Regions from separate parts of the Streptomyces sp. NPDC008163 genome, predicted to be linked through region 3. Evidence: predicted binding sites of a transcription regulator. Region 3 holds the regulator's gene; each other region holds the start of a gene.
The links. Region 3 encodes HrcA, which represses chaperone genes, less so after heat shock. Its sites were predicted from a motif close to TTNGCACTCNGNNNNNCNGAGTGCNAA; they were not measured.
Positions count from the first base shown of each region.

Region 1: groES (co-chaperone GroES) is a predicted target of HrcA. The motif match lies at 1,208-1,234, and genes of this name have one in related genera.
Region 2: groL (chaperonin GroEL) is a predicted target of HrcA. The motif match lies at 1,274-1,300, and genes of this name have one in related genera.

Region 1 covers NZ_JBIBHG010000001.1:317,345-319,609, reverse strand. Annotated here, with positions in the region: gene groL (chaperonin GroEL) at 1-643, opposite strand, end outside; gene groES (co-chaperone GroES) at 745-1,053, opposite strand; gene ACFZAT_RS01645 (DUF6234 family protein) at 1,360-1,770, shown strand; gene ACFZAT_RS01640 (polysaccharide deacetylase family protein) at 1,761-2,265, opposite strand, start outside.
Region 2 covers NZ_JBIBHG010000017.1:49,493-51,757, forward strand. Annotated here, with positions in the region: gene groL (chaperonin GroEL) at 1-1,111, opposite strand, end outside; gene ACFZAT_RS30395 (cold-shock protein) at 1,479-1,685, opposite strand; gene ACFZAT_RS30400 (MoaD/ThiS family protein) at 2,041-2,265, opposite strand, start outside.
Region 3 covers NZ_JBIBHG010000007.1:161,163-163,427, reverse strand. Annotated here, with positions in the region: gene ACFZAT_RS17715 (MBL fold metallo-hydrolase) at 1-537, opposite strand, end outside; gene hrcA (heat-inducible transcriptional repressor HrcA) at 723-1,739, shown strand; gene dnaJ (molecular chaperone DnaJ) at 1,740-2,265, shown strand, end outside.

The sequences.
Region 1 (2,265 bases), on a different contig from region 3:
CGTCGAGGACGGCCTCCATGCGCTCCTGGTCGGTCACCATGTACGGGGACAGGTAGCCCTTGTCGAAGGCCATGCCCTCGGTGAAGTCGAGGTCCAGACCGAAGGTGTTGGACTCCTCGACGGTGATGACACCGTCCTTGCCGACCTTGTCCATCGCGTCCGCGATGAGCTCGCCGACCTGCGGGTCCTGCGCGGAGAGCGCGGCCACGGCGGCGATGTCGGACTTGTCGTCGATCGGGCGGGCGGTCGCGAGGAGCTCCTCGGACACGGCCTTGACCGCGGCGTCGATGCCCTTCTTCAGGGCGGCCGGGGAGGCGCCGGCGGCGACGTTGCGCAGACCCTCGCGGACGAGCGCCTGGGCGAGGACGGTGGCGGTGGTGGTGCCGTCACCCGCGACGTCGTTGGTCTTGGTCGCCACCTCCTTCACCAGCTGGGCGCCGAGGTTCTCGTACGGGTCGTCCAGCTCGACCTCGCGCGCGATGGTGACACCGTCGTTGGTGATGGTGGGGGCACCGAACTTCTTGTCGATGACGACGTTGCGGCCCTTGGGGCCGATCGTCACCTTGACCGTGTCGGCAAGCTTGTTGACGCCGCGCTCAAGGGCGCGACGGGCGTCCTCGTCGAACTTCAGGATCTTCGCCATGGAGCTGAACTGTTCCTCTCAAAACAAGAACTGCGCCCCTGCCGCCCGGCTGTTGGTTCGCAGGGGGCCAGGGGCGCAGAACAGAAGCAAACGTGGGTGAATTACTTCTCGATGATCGCGAGGACGTCGCGCGCCGAGAGGACGAGGTACTCCTCGCCGTTGTACTTCACCTCGGTGCCGCCGTACTTGCTGTACAGCACGACATCGCCGGTCTTGACGTCGAGCGGCAGGCGCTCGCCGTTCTCGAAGCGGCCCGGGCCCACGGCCAGGACGACGCCCTCCTGGGGCTTCTCCTTGGCGGTGTCCGGGATAACCAGGCCGGAGGCCGTGGTCTGCTCGGCGTCGAGCGGCTGGACCACGATGCGGTCCTCGAGCGGCTTGATCGCAACCTTGGAGCTGGCGGTCGACACGATCCGGTCTCCCCCTTCGGAGATCTCACGGGGTTTAACAGTCTTTGGGGTGGCGACCAGGTGGGCCCGTCGTCGCGGGTGCCGGACCTGCCGGTCGCGCAGTACTGCTGGCACTCTCCATCGGGGAGTGCCAGCACTGAGACTATGACCGCGATTAGCACTCGGTCAAGCGGAGTGCCAATTCACGCCCCTCGTGGCGTACCCGGGAGCCGCCCGCCCCTCCGTACGGCTGCGGCCGTACAACGTTCCGGACACCGTAGGGACAACGCGGGAGCCGCCCGGACCGTTCCGGTGGACGGTGTCGTCATGCGCATACGAAGCTCCGGCCCCCCGGCCCCCTCGCGCCCCGGCCCCGTGCTGACCGGCTGCCTCGACGTGGTGCTCGGGGTACTGCTCATCGCGCTGGAGGGAGTGCTCGGCGCGGTCCTCTTCTACGCGTACACGGGCTCCGACCCCCGGCCGCCGAACCCGGACATGGCGGAGGCCGGACCGCCCGGGATGGACTGGTCCGGCACTCTCGTCCTCGCCGCCGTCACGGTGGCGGCCTGCGTGATCGGCGTGGTGCTGCTGCGCCACGGGCTGCCGATCGCGGGCGTCGTCCAGCTGCTCGGCGCATGCCTGCTGCTGGTGCTCACGCTGACGGCCTGGCACCGCGCCCACGAGGACGCGCACCCGGAGCCCGGAAACGCCCGCGCGTACGCCGCTTCCTATACGTAGTCCTCCAGGCGGGCCACGGAGTAGCCCTGGTCCGTGATGACCTTCATGACGGACCGGACCAGGTCGGGCATGCTGCCCTTCCAGTCCGCCTCGCCCCGGAAGTGCGTGAGGATGATGTCGCCGGGGTGCAGCTTCCGGTCCTCCTCGCGCCACTCCATGTGGTCGGGGAACGCCTCCGCCTCCCAGAGCGGCACGGCGGTGATGCCGCAGGACTTGGCGACCTTCAGCGTGTCGGTGTTGTAGTTGCCGTACGGCGGCCGGAAGAGCCGGGGCCGCTTGCCGAACTGCTCCTCCAGGATGTCCTGCTGGCCGCAAATCTCGCGCTTCTGCTCGTCGTGCGAAAGGCCCGGCAGATAGCGGTGGTTGAGCGTGTGGTTGCCGAGCACGGTCCCGCGCGACTGGGCGTCCTTGAAGTACGTGTAGTCGTCGCGCACCAGGTAGTCGGTGAGGAAGGCGCTGTACGGGATGTTCAGCTCCGACATCATCTTCAGCAGC
Region 2 (2,265 bases), on a different contig from region 3:
CCAGCTTCGCCAGGCGCTCCTGGAGCTTCTCGCGGTCGTAGTCCGAGTCGGAGTTCTCGATCTCGGCACGGATCTGGTTGACGCGGCCCTGGACCTGGTCGCTGTCACCGGCGCCGTCGACGATGGTCGTCTCGTCCTTGGTGATGACGACCTTGCGGGCGCGGCCGAGCAGGTCGAGACCGGCGTTCTCCAGCTTGAGGCCGACCTCCTCGGAGATGACGGTGCCGCCCGTGAGGATGGCGATGTCACCGAGCATGGCCTTGCGGCGGTCGCCGAAGCCCGGGGCCTTGACGGCGACGGACTTGAAGGTGCCGCGGATCTTGTTCACGACCAGGGTCGACAGGGCCTCGCCCTCGACGTCCTCGGCGATGATCAGCAGCGGCTTGCCCGACTGCATGACCTTCTCCAGCAGCGGAAGGAGGTCCTTCACGTTGCTGACCTTGGAGTTCACGATCAGGATGTACGGGTCGTCGAGGGACGACTCCATGCGCTCCATGTCGGTGGCGAAGTACGCCGAGATGTAGCCCTTGTCGAAGCGCATGCCCTCGGTGAGTTCCAGCTCCAGACCGAAGGTCTGGGACTCCTCGACGGTGATGACGCCTTCCTTGCCGACCTTGTCCATGGCCTCGGCGATGAGCTCGCCGATCTGGGTGTCGGCGGCGGAGATGGAGGCGGTCGAAGCGATCTGCTCCTTGGTCTCCACGTCCTTGGCCTGCTCCAGGAGGGCGGCGGAGACGGCCTCGACGGCCTTCTCGATGCCCCGCTTGAGAGCCATCGGGTTCGCACCCGCGGCCACGTTGCGCAGGCCCTCGCGGACGAGCGCCTGGGCGAGAACGGTGGCGGTGGTCGTACCGTCGCCGGCGACGTCGTCCGTCTTCTTGGCGACCTCCTTGACCAGCTCCGCACCGATCTTCTCGTACGGGTCCTCCAGCTCGATCTCCTTGGCGATGGACACACCATCGTTGGTGATCGTGGGGGCGCCCCACTTCTTCTCGAGGACGACGTTGCGACCCTTGGGGCCAAGGGTGACCTTGACGGCGTCGGCGAGCTGGTTCATGCCGCGCTCGAGACCGCGCCGGGCCTCCTCGTCGAACGCGATGATCTTGGCCATGTGAAGTGGTCCTCCCGGACAGGGGTGGATTGCTCCGGACCGAGTGGCGCCCGCGACGGACGGCCTGCGTGCCGTGCGGTTCCTTCCCCGCCCGGCGTGCGGGCCTCACCGGCCCGGTCCAAAATTCTGTCACTCTCACCTGGAGAGTGCTAAGCCCAATGATTAGCACTCGACCCCGTTGAGTGCAAGCGCCGAAGGCTCCTTGAGGGGTGGTGGTCGGGCGACGGGAGGGCGCAAGCGCCCCCGGCCGGAGTGTGGACAACCCCGGCGACACTCGGCCGACCCCGGACACGCGAAGGGCCCGTACCCCTATGGGTACGGACCCTTCGTACGTGCGTGGCGTCGCGGCCGACGTGCCGTGCCGGGCTCAGCCGACGGCGAGCTTGACCATGTCCGCCTGCGGCCCCTTCTGGCCCTGCGAGATCTCGAACTCGACCCGCTGACCTTCTTCGAGGGTGCGGTACCCGTCCATCTGGATCGCGCTGTAGTGGACGAATACATCCGCACCACCGTCGACCGCGATGAAGCCGTACCCCTTCTCCGCGTTGAACCACTTGACGGTGCCCTGAGCCATGCCTAACTCCCCTGTAACGTGTGTGCGCCGAAGCGCGTCGACCGCGGCTGAATGTATCTGCCCAACTGCCCTGTGCGACAGGTCAATCGGACGACAATTCTGCGCAGCGCCGATCGCCCGAATATGAGGAATTCATGAGCTTGCGGGGCAAGTCGGGCCCCACAAAGGCGACTTAAGGCACAAGAGGCACACGCACATTGGCTGCTTCTGATCGTGTCGCGGCGCATTCTCATATGCGAGGCGCACGGGCAGCGAAGGGGACTTCCCACACTCTACCCCGCTCAACCATGCAGAATTGCCCCCTCCGCTTCTCTCGCGGAGGGGGCAATTGCGGTGACGCTACGGAGCCTTGGGCTCAGCAGCCGCCGGCCACTGCGGGAATGATCGAGACGCCGGCACCGTCCGGGGTCGCCGCGTCGAGGCCGCCTTCAAAACGCACGTCGTCGTCGTTGACGTACACGTTGACGAAGCGGCGCAGCTTGCCCTGGTCGTCCAGCACGCGGGCGGCGATGCCCGGGTGGTCCTTCTCCAGCGAGGCGATGACCTCGGAGAGGGTCGCGCCCTCGGCCGGAACCTCGGC
Region 3 (2,265 bases):
GCCGCAGAACACCAGCGCAGGGGAGCCGGAGGAGCCCGGGACCAGCACCGCGAGGTCGTGGCCGCTGTGCGCGGCGCCCACGTCCACCAGGACCACTTCCCGGCCGCCGCCCAGATCCACCGTCAGCTCCCCGCGCACCTCGTGGCGCGGGGCCACCAGCACATCGGCGGATTCGGCCGCGTCCGCCGCGGGCAGCCCCTGGGCCACCGCGTCCGCGTACAGCTCGCCGGCCCCGCGCCGCAGCAGCTGTGCCGTGCCCTCGGAGCCGTACACCCGTGCCCCGGCGAACGCGGCCGTGCCCAGCACATGATCGAAGTGGGGATGACTGAGTGCGATGTGCGTCACCCTCCGGCCGAGCAGCGCCTCGGCCTGGGTGCGCAGTTCCGCGCCCTCGCGCAGGGACGAGCCGGTGTCGCAGAGCAGCACCCCGTCCGGGCCTGCCACCAGCAGGGCCGTCGCGTCCCAGACCGGAAGGCGCCGGCGGCCCGTTCCGTGACCCAGCCGCTCCCATCCGAACTCTTCCCAGGAGACATCCATGCGGCGACGCTATCGGCAGCGACCTGCGCGGCAGCGAGGTAGCGTGGCCGGTCGCCCTTGCTAGGGCACCACCCCGTCGCCGTACACTGGCCGGGGATCGCTGGCACTCGTACGCACCGAGTGCCAGGAGGAATCCCGGGAACGGCCCGGGAACGCCGACGTGGACAGCTGGAGGTGTGCGCGCGATGCTCAGCGAACGCAGACTCGAAGTGCTGCGCGCGATCGTCCAGGACTACGTCGGGACCGAGGAGCCCGTCGGCTCCAAGGCGCTCACGGAGCGGCACAAGCTGGGGGTCTCCCCGGCGACCGTCCGCAACGACATGGCGGTGCTGGAGGAGGAGGGCTTCATCGCCCAGCCCCACACCAGTGCCGGGCGCATCCCGACGGACAAGGGCTACCGGCTCTTCGTGGACAAGCTGGCGGGCGTCAAGCCCCTCTCCTCGCCCGAGCGCCGCGCCATCCAGAACTTCCTCGACGGCGCGGTCGACCTGGACGACGTCGTGGGCCGTACCGTACGGCTGCTCGCGCAGCTGACCCGGCAGGTCGCCGTCGTGCAGTACCCCTCGCTGACCCGTTCGACGGTGCGGCATGTGGAGCTGCTGTCCCTGGCCCCGGCGCGGCTGATGCTCGTGCTCATCACGGACACCGGCCGGGTCGAACAGCGGCTGGTGGACTGCCCGGCGCCGTTCGGTGAGACCTCGCTCGCCGATCTGCGGGCCCGGCTCAACAGCCGGGTGGTGGGGCGCCGGTTCGCGGACGTCCCGCAGCTGGTGCAGGACCTCCCGGAATCCTTCGAGAGCGAGGACCGGGGAACCGTGTCCACCGTCCTCTCGATCCTGCTCGAAACGCTCGTCGAGGAGACGGAGGAGCGGCTGATGATCGGCGGCACCTCCAACCTCACCCGCTTCGGGCACGACTTCCCCGTGATGATCCGGCCGGTGCTCGAAGCACTGGAGGAACAGGTCGTGCTGCTGAAGCTGCTCGGCGAGGCCAAGGACTCGGGCATGACCGTACGCATCGGGCACGAGAACGCCCACGAGGGCCTCAACTCCACGTCCGTCGTCGCGGTCGGCTACGGTTCGGGCGACGAGGCAGTCGCCAAACTCGGCGTGGTCGGACCGACCCGCATGGACTACCCCGGAACGATGGGAGCGGTACGCGCAGTGGCACGTTACGTCGGACAGATCCTGGCGGAGTCGTAAGTGGCCACGGACTACTACGCCGTACTCGGCGTGCGCCGCGACGCTTCCCAGGACGAGATCAAGAAGGCATTCCGGAGGCTCGCCCGCGAGCTGCACCCGGACGTCAACCCCGATCCGAAGACCCAGGAGCGGTTCAAGGAGATCAACGCCGCTTACGAGGTCCTCTCGGACGCGCAGAAGAAGCAGGTCTACGACCTCGGCGGCGACCCGCTCTCGCAGTCCGGCGGCGCCGGCGCGGGCGGCTTCGGCCAGGGCGGCTTCGGCAACTTCTCGGACATCATGGACGCGTTCTTCGGTACGTCGTCGCAGCGCGGGCCCCGCTCGCGCACCCGGCGCGGCCAGGACGCCATGATCCGGCTGGAGATCGACCTCGCCGAGGCGGCCTTCGGCACCACCAAGGACATCCAGGTCGACACCGCCGTCGTCTGCACCACGTGCAGCGGCGAGGGCGCGGCCCCCGGCACCTCGGCGCAGACCTGCGACATGTGCCGCGGCCGCGGTGAGGTCTCCCAGGTCACCCGGTCCT